One region of the Rahnella sp. CJA17(1/100) genome, then DNA from elsewhere that is predicted to be linked to it. Evidence: predicted binding sites of a transcription regulator. Region 1 holds the regulator's gene; each other region holds the start of a gene.
The links. Region 1 encodes PhoB, which activates phosphate uptake and scavenging genes when phosphate is short. Its sites were predicted from a motif close to CTGTCATAAAACTGNCNNAT; they were not measured.
Positions count from the first base shown of each region.

Region 2: the regulator PhoB is predicted to act here: its motif matches at 1,146-1,165, upstream of pstS (phosphate ABC transporter substrate-binding protein PstS).
Region 3: the regulator PhoB is predicted to act here: its motif matches at 1,710-1,729, upstream of AACU55_RS04490 (MIP/aquaporin family protein).

Region 1 covers NZ_CAWOJA010000010.1:54,592-57,874, forward strand. The annotation lists gene sbcD (exonuclease subunit SbcD) at 1-1,169, opposite strand, end outside; gene phoB (phosphate response regulator transcription factor PhoB) at 1,397-2,086, shown strand; gene phoR (phosphate regulon sensor histidine kinase PhoR) at 2,109-3,283, shown strand, end outside.
Region 2 covers NZ_CAWOJA010000001.1:27,649-30,931, forward strand. The annotation lists gene glmS (glutamine--fructose-6-phosphate transaminase (isomerizing)) at 1-4, shown strand, start outside; gene rluF (23S rRNA pseudouridine(2604) synthase RluF) at 182-1,054, shown strand; gene pstS (phosphate ABC transporter substrate-binding protein PstS) at 1,271-2,311, shown strand; gene pstC (phosphate ABC transporter permease PstC) at 2,406-3,283, shown strand, end outside.
Region 3 covers NZ_CAWOJA010000007.1:33,004-36,286, reverse strand. The annotation lists gene glpK (glycerol kinase GlpK) at 1-651, opposite strand, end outside; gene AACU55_RS04490 (MIP/aquaporin family protein) at 697-1,545, opposite strand; gene zapB (septal ring assembly protein ZapB) at 2,123-2,362, shown strand; gene rraA (ribonuclease E activity regulator RraA) at 2,427-2,912, opposite strand; gene AACU55_RS04475 (1,4-dihydroxy-2-naphthoate polyprenyltransferase) at 3,033-3,283, opposite strand, start outside.

The DNA.
Region 1 (3,283 bases):
ATCCGAGCCTGACGCGGCTCGTCAGGGTCCGGTTCCAGCGCCAGTCGTCGTTCAAACACGTCGCTGACGCTCAGTTCGCTGAGGGTTTCTTTTTCCTGCTGCTCAATACTGTTGATGCGCTGTTCTTTGCTGCGGCGTAACAGCACGACTTCTACCGGCAGATCTTCCGTCAGCGCCTGAATGCGTCGCTGGATGTCGCTGAGATAATCCTGGGTGGAGACTTCAATATCGAGCCACACCGGTTTGGCCGGATCACCGCCTTCGAACTGTGCCAGTTGGTGTTCAATCTCCACCAGCGAGCCTTTGATTATCTGCATCGGCTGGAAAACCGGGATTTCCAGTGTGTCGATGGCGTTGAGCGTCGCACCATCAAAATCAAGTAAGTACACACTTTTAGCTTTGCTCAGTTCGTCAAAACTCAGGGCAATCGGCGAGCCGCTGTAACGGATATGTTCGGTTTTGGCGACGCATTGTGCACGGTGAATATGACCCAGTGCCACATAATCGACCGGCGGAAAGGCCTGCGCCGGAAACGCATCGAGCGTACCTATATAGATGTCGCGCACGGAATCAGAGGTACTGACGCCGACAGTCGTCAGATGGCCGGTCGCAATAATAGGCAGCGGCATGCCCAGTTCGTCACGTCTGGCCTGAGCAGCCTGCCAGAGCGCGTCATAATGCGCGGCGATGGCTTCCTGCAATGCCAGTTGCTTGTCGCTGCCGGACTGTCCCGCCTGGCTGGCGAGCAGATCACGCGGGCGTAAAAACGGGATAGCGCACAGTATCGCGCCGGGTTTCCCGTCACGCTGACTGAGCACTAAAATCTGTTCAGAAAGGTTTTCACCGACGGTGGCAATCACCCGCGTATTCAGGCAGGACAGGAGCTCGCGCGATTCATTGAGCGTGGCGACAGAATCGTGGTTACCAGCCAGCACCACCAGCTGGCAGCCGGTTTGCTGTAATTCCACCACGAAGCGGTTATACAATTCTCGGGCATAACTGGGTGGGGAACCTGTGTCGAAAATATCGCCCGCGACAATCACGGCGTCGACCTGATGTTGTTGCACCTGACCGGTCAGCCAGCGCAAAAATGCCTGATGTTCGGCTGCACGGCTTTTAGTGAAAAAGTACTGGCCGAGGTGCCAGTCTGACGTGTGGATCAGGCGCATGAGACTCCCGTATGAACCCTGGATGACGACAATGGGGTAAAGTATAAACGTCGGCAGGGGAAGCTGTCCCCGATAAATCAGACCAATTTCAGCAAGATGGCCGGAAATTATCTGTCATAGTTGACTGTAATGAACCATTCTTTTCATTCATAAATCTGTCACAAAACTGACGCATAATGGCGCCCGCAATCAAATAAAAGATCGCTAACCTATTGGCAGGACCTACGATGGCTAGACGTATATTGGTGGTTGAAGACGAAGCTCCAATCCGTGAAATGGTGTGTTTTGTACTGGAACAAAATGGCTATCAGGCCGTAGAAGCTGAGGATTTTGATTCAGCGATTGGGCAGCTTGTTGAACCTTACCCTGAACTGATCCTGCTTGACTGGATGTTACCTGGCGGTTCCGGTATTCAGTTTATTAAGCATCTTAAACGTGAGGCACTGACCCGCGAAATTCCGGTGATGATGCTGACCGCACGCGGTGAAGAAGAAGATCGGGTGCGCGGCCTTGAAGTGGGTGCCGATGATTACATCACCAAACCGTTTTCTCCGAAAGAACTGGTTGCCCGCATTAAAGCCGTGATGCGTCGCATCTCGCCAATGGCGGTGGAAGAAGTAATCGACATGCAGGGTTTAAGCCTGGATCCGTCGTCTCACCGGGTGATGGCCAACGAGCAGGCGCTCGATATGGGGCCGACCGAATTTAAGTTATTACACTTCTTTATGACCCATTCCGAACGTGTATACAGCCGCGAACAGTTGCTCAATAACGTCTGGGGCACTAACGTTTATGTGGAAGATCGCACGGTTGACGTGCATATTCGTCGTTTACGTAAGGCGCTGGAAACCAGTGGACATGACAGAATGATCCAGACTGTTCGTGGTACCGGATACCGTTTTTCAACGCGTTATTGAGCCCTCACAGCGGAGAATCTGTGTGCTAGAACGTTTGTCATGGAAACGACTGGCGGGTGAATTGTTTCTCTTTTGCCTGCCAGCGTTAATTCTCGGTATTTTCGTCGGCCATTTCGGCTGGCTCCTCCTGGTGTCGCTGATGGCGGCACTGGGCTGGAATTATTACAACCAGCTTAAACTCTCTCACTGGCTGTGGCTCGACCGCAGCATTACGCCGCCGAATGGGCGCTGGAGCTGGGAGCCGCTGTTTTACGGGCTGAACCAGATGCAGATGCGCAACCGGCGTCGCCGTCGCGAATTAGGCCAGCTCATCAAACGTTTTCGCAGCGGTGCCGAATCGCTGCCGGATGCCGTGGTGCTGACCACTGAAGAAGGCAATATTTTCTGGTGTAACGGACTGGCGCAGGATTTGCTCGGTTTCCGCTGGCCGGAAGATAACGGGCAACATATCTTCAACCTGCTGCGTTATCCGGAATTCCGGCTGTGGATCCAGACCCGCGATTTCAGCCGGGCGCTGAATTTACAACTCAATAATGAGCATTATGTCGAGTTTCGCGTCATGCCTTATTCCGAAGGACAACTGCTGATGGTGGCACGCGACGTGACCCAGATGCGTCAGCTTGAAGGCGCACGGCGTAACTTCTTCGCTAACGTCAGTCATGAACTGAGAACCCCATTGACGGTATTGCAGGGGTATCTGGAAATGATGGAAGACGCCAAGCTGGAAGAGCCTTTCCGCACTAAAGCGCTGGATACCATGCAGGAACAGACGCGGCGGATGGACGGGCTGGTGAAGCAGCTGCTGACGCTGTCGAAAATCGAAGCCTCAGCGAATATTGATTTGCACGAGAAAGTGGATATTCCGGTGATGCTCGGCATGCTCGAACGTGAAGTGCAAACGTTAAGCAACGGCAGGCATGAAGTGGTGTTTCGCGTAAACGACAAGCTGAAGGTCTTTGGTAATGAAGATCAACTGCGCAGCGCGGTGTCGAACCTGGTGTATAACGCGGTTAACCACACGCCAGCGGGGACACGGATTGAAGTCAGCTGGCAACAAACGCCGCATGGCGCACAGTTCCAGATCAGCGACAACGGACCGGGCATTGCGCCGCAGCACCTGCCGCGCCTGACCGAACGTTTCTACCGCGTCGATAAAGCCCGTTCACGTCAGACCGGCGGCAGCGGACTGGGACTGGC
Region 2 (3,283 bases), on a different contig from region 1:
ATAAGACTGTCCGGTTTCAGCCATGTTATCTCTAAGCGCCTCCCGGGGCGCTTTTCTCTTTCCAGAATGTTGTTCTCCGGCTCTCTCTTTGTCAGCAGCCGGTCACGATTCTCTTCTCTCAGGCTTCGTAACCCGCCCCGGATAAGGTATAGTTCGCGTTTTTCTGAAGGTACCCCGCTGAATGCTGACCAACTCCTCCATTCGTCTCAACAAATACATTAGCGAGAGCGGCATCTGCTCGCGCCGCGATGCTGATCGTTACATCGAACAGGGAAATGTTTTTATCAACGGCAGGCGTGCTGCGGTGGGTGCTCAGGTGTTTGCCGGCGATGTGGTGAAAGTGAATGGTCAGATTATTGAGCCGCGTGATGAAGAAGATCTGGTGCTTATTGCGCTGAACAAGCCCGTAGGCATTATCACCACGATGGAAGAGGGGGAGCGGGACAACATCCGCGATTTCGTTAACCACAGCAAACGCGTCTTCCCGATTGGCCGTCTGGACAAAGATTCGCAGGGCCTGATTTTACTGACCAATCACGGCGATCTGGTCAATAAAATCCTGCGTGCCGGTAACGACCACGAAAAAGAATATATCGTGACCGTCAATAAACCGATCACGGACGAGTTTATTGCCGGTATGGGCGCGGGTGTGCCGATGCTCGGTACCGTGACCAAGAAATGCAAAGTGAAGAAAGAAGCACCGATGGTGTTTCGCATTACGCTGGTGCAGGGACTTAACCGACAGATCCGCCGCATGACTAAGCATTTTGGTTTCGACGTCACTAAGCTTGAACGTGTGCGGATTATGAACATCAATCTGAAAGGATTACCGCTGGGCGAATGGCGTGATCTGACCGATGATGAACTGATCGAATTGTTTAAGCTGATTGAAAACTCTTCGTCTGAAGACAAACCGGCGAAAAAAGTGCCATCAAAACCTGCTCAGGCTAAAAAACCGGCTGTCACTAAAACGAAAAACAGTGAAAAACCTGAAGTGAATTCCGCATCCCGCAAGCGTTTTGCCCAGCCTGGCCGTAAGAAGAAGGGGCGTTAATTTACCCGCTTTTCATTATCCGCCGGTGTAATAACCGGCTTTTTCTGCCTAAAACTCCCGCATTTTGCCCGTATGGTTCGAATTGTGACCGGTGTCATAAAACTGTCATATAACGTACATTTTACTGTCACTAAACTGTCCTATTTTCCTCCTGTGCCAAACACTTTAATTAACGTCGACATCAGTCGGGAAGTTTAAAACCACCAGGAGTGGAACATGAAATTGATGCGTAACACCGTCGCCGGTCTTGTAGCAGCGACTTTCTCCCTCACAGCAATGTCTGCTTTCGCTGCCGCTAACCTGACTGGCGCTGGCGGTACCTTCCCAGCACCTGTCTATGCTAAGTGGGCTGATGCATACCAGAAAGCAACCGGTACTCAGGTTAACTATCAGGGCATCGGTTCTTCCGGTGGCGTGAAACAAATCATCGCTAAAACCGTTGATTTCGGGGCATCTGATGCACCGATGAAAGAAGAAGATCTGAATAAAAACGGTCTGTTCCAGTTTCCTACTGTAATCGGCGGCGTGGTACTGGCTGTTAACATCCCGGGCATCAAATCCGGTCAGTTGACTCTGGATGGCGCAACGCTGGGTGATATTTACCTCGGTAAAATCAAAAAGTGGAACGATACGGCGATCACCAAGCTGAACCCGGGCGTGAAACTGCCAGACACTAACATCGCGGTGGTTCGCCGTGCTGACGGTTCCGGTACTTCCTTCGTATTCACCAGCTACCTGGCGAAAGTGAACAGCGAGTGGAAAGACAAAATCGGTTCTGGTTCTACTGTTAACTGGCCAACGGGTCTCGGCGGCAAGGGCAACGACGGCGTCGCAGCCTTCGTTCAGCGTCTGCCTGGTTCAATCGGTTACGTAGAATATGCTTATGCCAAGCAAAACAACCTGGCTTACACCAAACTGGTAGATGCAGATGGCAAAGCCATCAGCCCGACAGAAGAATCCTTCAGTGCAGCCGCTAAAGGCGCAGACTGGAGCAAAACCTTCGCTCAGGACCTGACCAATCAGAAAGGTGATAATGCGTGGCCAATCAGCTCCACCACCTTCATCCTGATTTACAAAGACCAGCAAGATGCAGCGAAGGGCACCGAAGTGCTGAAGTTCTTCGACTGGGCTTACAAAAACGGTAACAAACTGACGACTGATTTGGATTACGCCGCACTGCCAGCTTCTGTTGTAGAACAGATCCGCGCAGCCTGGAAAACCAACATCAAAGACAGCAGCGGTAAAGCACTTTACTAGGATCTGACATCGGGTCTGATATAGAGTACAAGTCTTCTGCTTCATTCCCTCTCCGGCCGGGGAGGGAATTAAATCTGAATTAAAAGAGAGTGGTATGGCTGAATACAAGCCGGCTATCAAGGCACCCAGCAAAAACGGTGACATCATCTTCGGCGCGCTGGTTAAACTGGCAGCGCTGATTGTGCTATTTATGTTGGGCGGCATTATCGTCTCGCTGTTTATTGCTTCCCTGCCGAGCATTGAAAAGTTCGGATTGTCCTTCCTGTGGACGAAAACCTGGGATGCACCGAACCAGCAATTTGGCGCACTGGTGCCGATTTACGGCACGGTCGTGACCTCCATTATTGCCCTGCTGATTGCTGTTCCCGTCAGCTTTGGTATCGCATTATTCCTTACCGAGCTGGCGCCGAACTGGATGAAACGCCCGCTGGGGATTGCTATTGAACTGCTGGCGGCGATCCCCAGTATTGTTTATGGCATGTGGGGTTTGTTCGTTTTCGCCCCGCTGTTTGCGCAGTATTTTCAGACGCCGTTGGGCGATGTACTTTCCGGTATCCCGATTGTTGGTGCCCTGTTCGCCGGTCCGGGTTTTGGTATCGGTATTCTGGCAGCAGGCGTCATCCTCGCCATTATGATCATCCCGTACATAGCTTCCGTCATGCGTGACGTGTTCGAGCAAACGCCGGTGATGATGAAAGAATCTGCTTACGGCATTGGTTGCACTACGTGGGAAGTGATCTGGCGTATCGTGCTGCCGTTCACCAAAAATGGTGTGATCGGCGGCGTGATGTTAGGTCTGGGGCGCGCACTTGGCGAAACCATGGCGGTGACCTTCATTATCGGTAACACCTACCAGCTCGATAGCGCATCGCTGTACGCGCCGGGCAACAGCATTACCTCTGCACTGGCGAACGAATTCGCCGAAGCGGAAGCCGGGCTGCATACGTCTGCACTGATGGAACTGGGTCTGAT
Region 3 (3,283 bases), on a different contig from region 1:
ACGTGGAATATCCAGCACTTCCAGCATGCGCTCATCCCATTGCAGATCATGGATGTTGAACAGCATGGTACGCGAAGCGTTGGTGTAATCCGTCACGTGAACACGTCCCTGCGTCATTTTCCAGACCAACCAGGTGTCGACGGTGCCGAACAGCAGTTCGCCGCGTTTAGCGCGTTCGCGAGAGCCTTCAACGTTGTCGAGGATCCACTTCAGTTTGGTGCCGGAGAAGTAAGGGTCGATAACCAGGCCGGTGTTATGGCGAATGTATTCTTCCAGACCGTCTTTTTTCAGTTTTTCGCAGATGTCAGCAGTTCGGCGACATTGCCAGACAATCGCGTTATAGATTGGCTTGCCAGTTTCTTTTTCCCACACGATGGTGGTTTCGCGCTGGTTGGTGATACCGATACCGGCAATCTGATCGGAGTTAATGTCGGCTTTCGCCAGCACTTCCACCAGCACCGAGCTTTGCGAAGACCAGATTTCCATCGGGTCGTGCTCAACCCAGCCTGACTTAGGGTAGATCTGGGTGAATTCGCGTTGTGACACGCTGACGATATTGGCATCGTGATCCAGCACTACCGCGCGTGAACTGGTTGTACCCTGGTCGAGTGCAACAATGTATTTTTTTTCGTGAGTCGTATCTGCTGACATAATATTCATCCTGCGAATGAGTAAGCTGTGGAACAGTTTAGCCGATCAGGCCTTACGCTGTTTGGATGGCTGAGGTGCTTTTTCTTCTGCCGGCTCATTAATCTGATTTGGCAAATGGCGGCCGATCAGCGCTTTATACGCGATGGCACCCAGAGAAGCACCGAGCAGCGGGCCAAAAATCGGCACCAGGAAATAAGGAATATCGCGCGCGCCGGTGAAGGCAACCTTGCCCCAGCCAGCGAAGTAGGCGAAGACTTTCGGACCAAAGTCACGTGCCGGGTTCAGGGCGAATCCGGTCAGTGGCCCCATGGAGGCACCGATAACCGCGATCAGGATACCGATCAGCAATGGCGCCAGCGGACCACGTGGAATGCCGTTGCCGTCATCGGTCAGGCCGAGGATCAGCGCCATCAGAATGGCCGTAATCACCGTTTCTACCAGAAACGCCTGCAATACGCTGATGTGCGGGTTTGGATAGGTAGAGAAAATACCGGCCAGATCCAGACTTTCGACGCTGCCGCGCACCATGTTGTGGCTTTGCTCAAAATCGAAGAACAGGTTGTAGTAAAGGCCGTAGACCAGTGCGGCGGCGCAGAAAGCTCCCGCGACCTGCGCAATGATGTAAGGCAGAACTTTGCGTCCTTCAAAGTTTGCAAACAAACAAAGTGCGACGGTCACGGCCGGATTCAGGTGTGCGCCGGAGATGGCGGCAGTCAGGTAGATGGCCATTGCCACACCCAGACCCCAGATAATACTGATTTCCCACTGGCCAAAGGTTGCCCCGGCAAGTTTCATTGCTGCGACACAGCCCGCACCAAAGAAAATGATAAGCCCGGTACCCAGAAACTCAGCGATGCACTGACCTTTTAATGTGGAACTCATGGTTTGGCTCATAGTTTGATCCTGCTAAGGATGATGTTAATGGTTAGTTATAATTTTTCTGTTATGTCGTTTGTGAACGTAATCGGATTTGGGCGTTCATCATTAAATGAGAACGTAATGTGAATTTATCGTTAACGAGCATAAACGAGAAATAGCGAAATCAAATTTTGTGTGTCGCGTCATAAAAATGAGCGATTTCGCGTATTGCTGGAACTTGATGCAGCGCAAAAAGTCCATGATTTAACATTTTCAGCCGCCATTTGTGACAAACGAACATCAACATGCCTTCCCGCGCAGCGGCTAAGGTTATTCGGCATTAAACAGTATTTCTGGTGTGTGACGCTGCTTTTTAAGCATTTCCTGATACCCGGCGCTGTTAAATTGCAACAGACTGCGTGGATAAAGGGGTTGCGGGTAGACAGAACAAAGCTGGCTACATACAATCACCCGTTAAGACACACGCTGGTTTTGCGCAATTCTCTGATGAATTCGTTATAAAAATCGACGGAGTGCAGGAATTTTTGAGCCGTGTCCGGACGATGCGGCAGAACATAAGATGTGCGCCTTGCGAACATAAGGGGACCGAAAAATGTCATTTGAAGTATTTGAGAAATTAGAAGCTAAAGTTCAGCAAGCGATTGATACCATTACTCTGTTGCAGATGGAAATCGAAGAACTGAAAGAGCAGAACAACACCCTGTCTCAGGAAGTTCAGCAGGCCAGCGGCAACCATGAGTCTCTGGTGCGTGAAAATGCGCAGCTGAAAGAAGAACAACACGTATGGCAGGATCGTCTGCGTGCATTGTTAGGAAAAATGGAAGAAGTTTAATTACTTCATATTCCAAATAAAAAAGGACGCCAAGGCGTCCTTTTTTGTTGTGCTCAGAAGGAAATCACTCAATATCGAGCGGGTCTTCGGACAGCACGATACCGGTATTATCGGCATAAAGATGGTCGCCGGAGAAGAAGGTGACGCCGCCGAAATTGACACGAATGTCGCTTTCGCCAATCCCTTCACTGCCTGCGCCAGCCGGGATAGCCGCCATCGCCTGGATACCCAGATCCAGCTCTTCGAGATCATCAACCTGACGGACAGCACCGTAAATCACGATGCCTTCCCATTCGTTTTGCAATGCAAGGCGTGCCAGTCCGGCATCCAGCAGTGCGCGACGAACAGAACCGCCACCATCGATCACTAATACACGGCCACGGCCATTTTCTTCCAGCAGGTCATAAAGCAAGCCATTATCTTCGAAGCATTTCACGGTGGTGATTTGCCCGCCAAATGAAGTACGGCCGCCAAAGTTGGAGAACAAGGGTTCAACGACATTCACTTCTTCATGGTAGATGTCGCAAAGTTCGGAAGTATCGTATTTCATAGGATTTCATCTGGTTGCTGCATGAGTGTTCAGTATATCCCTTTCCGGCGGATGTTGGCAAAATCATCAATTGTTAAATGTGAAAAGTGACCTGATAAACGCACATCAGGCCAACTTTACTCAATTGAGCAACAGACCCACTGCAAACAAGACGTTAGTCAGCAACGCGGTTTTTACCATATGTTCCAGCAACGGGCGGACTTCAGTGGATGTTGTCGATTTCATCACCCGCATCAGATGTTTTGCCAGCATTGGGAGCGCCAGGATAAACAGCCAGCCGGTCCAGTGAGGCAGGTGCAGGGCGGAGAAAATCACCAGACACAGCACGGCGGCGGTCAGAATGATGGCGTGATAGCGGCGTGCGTTAACCG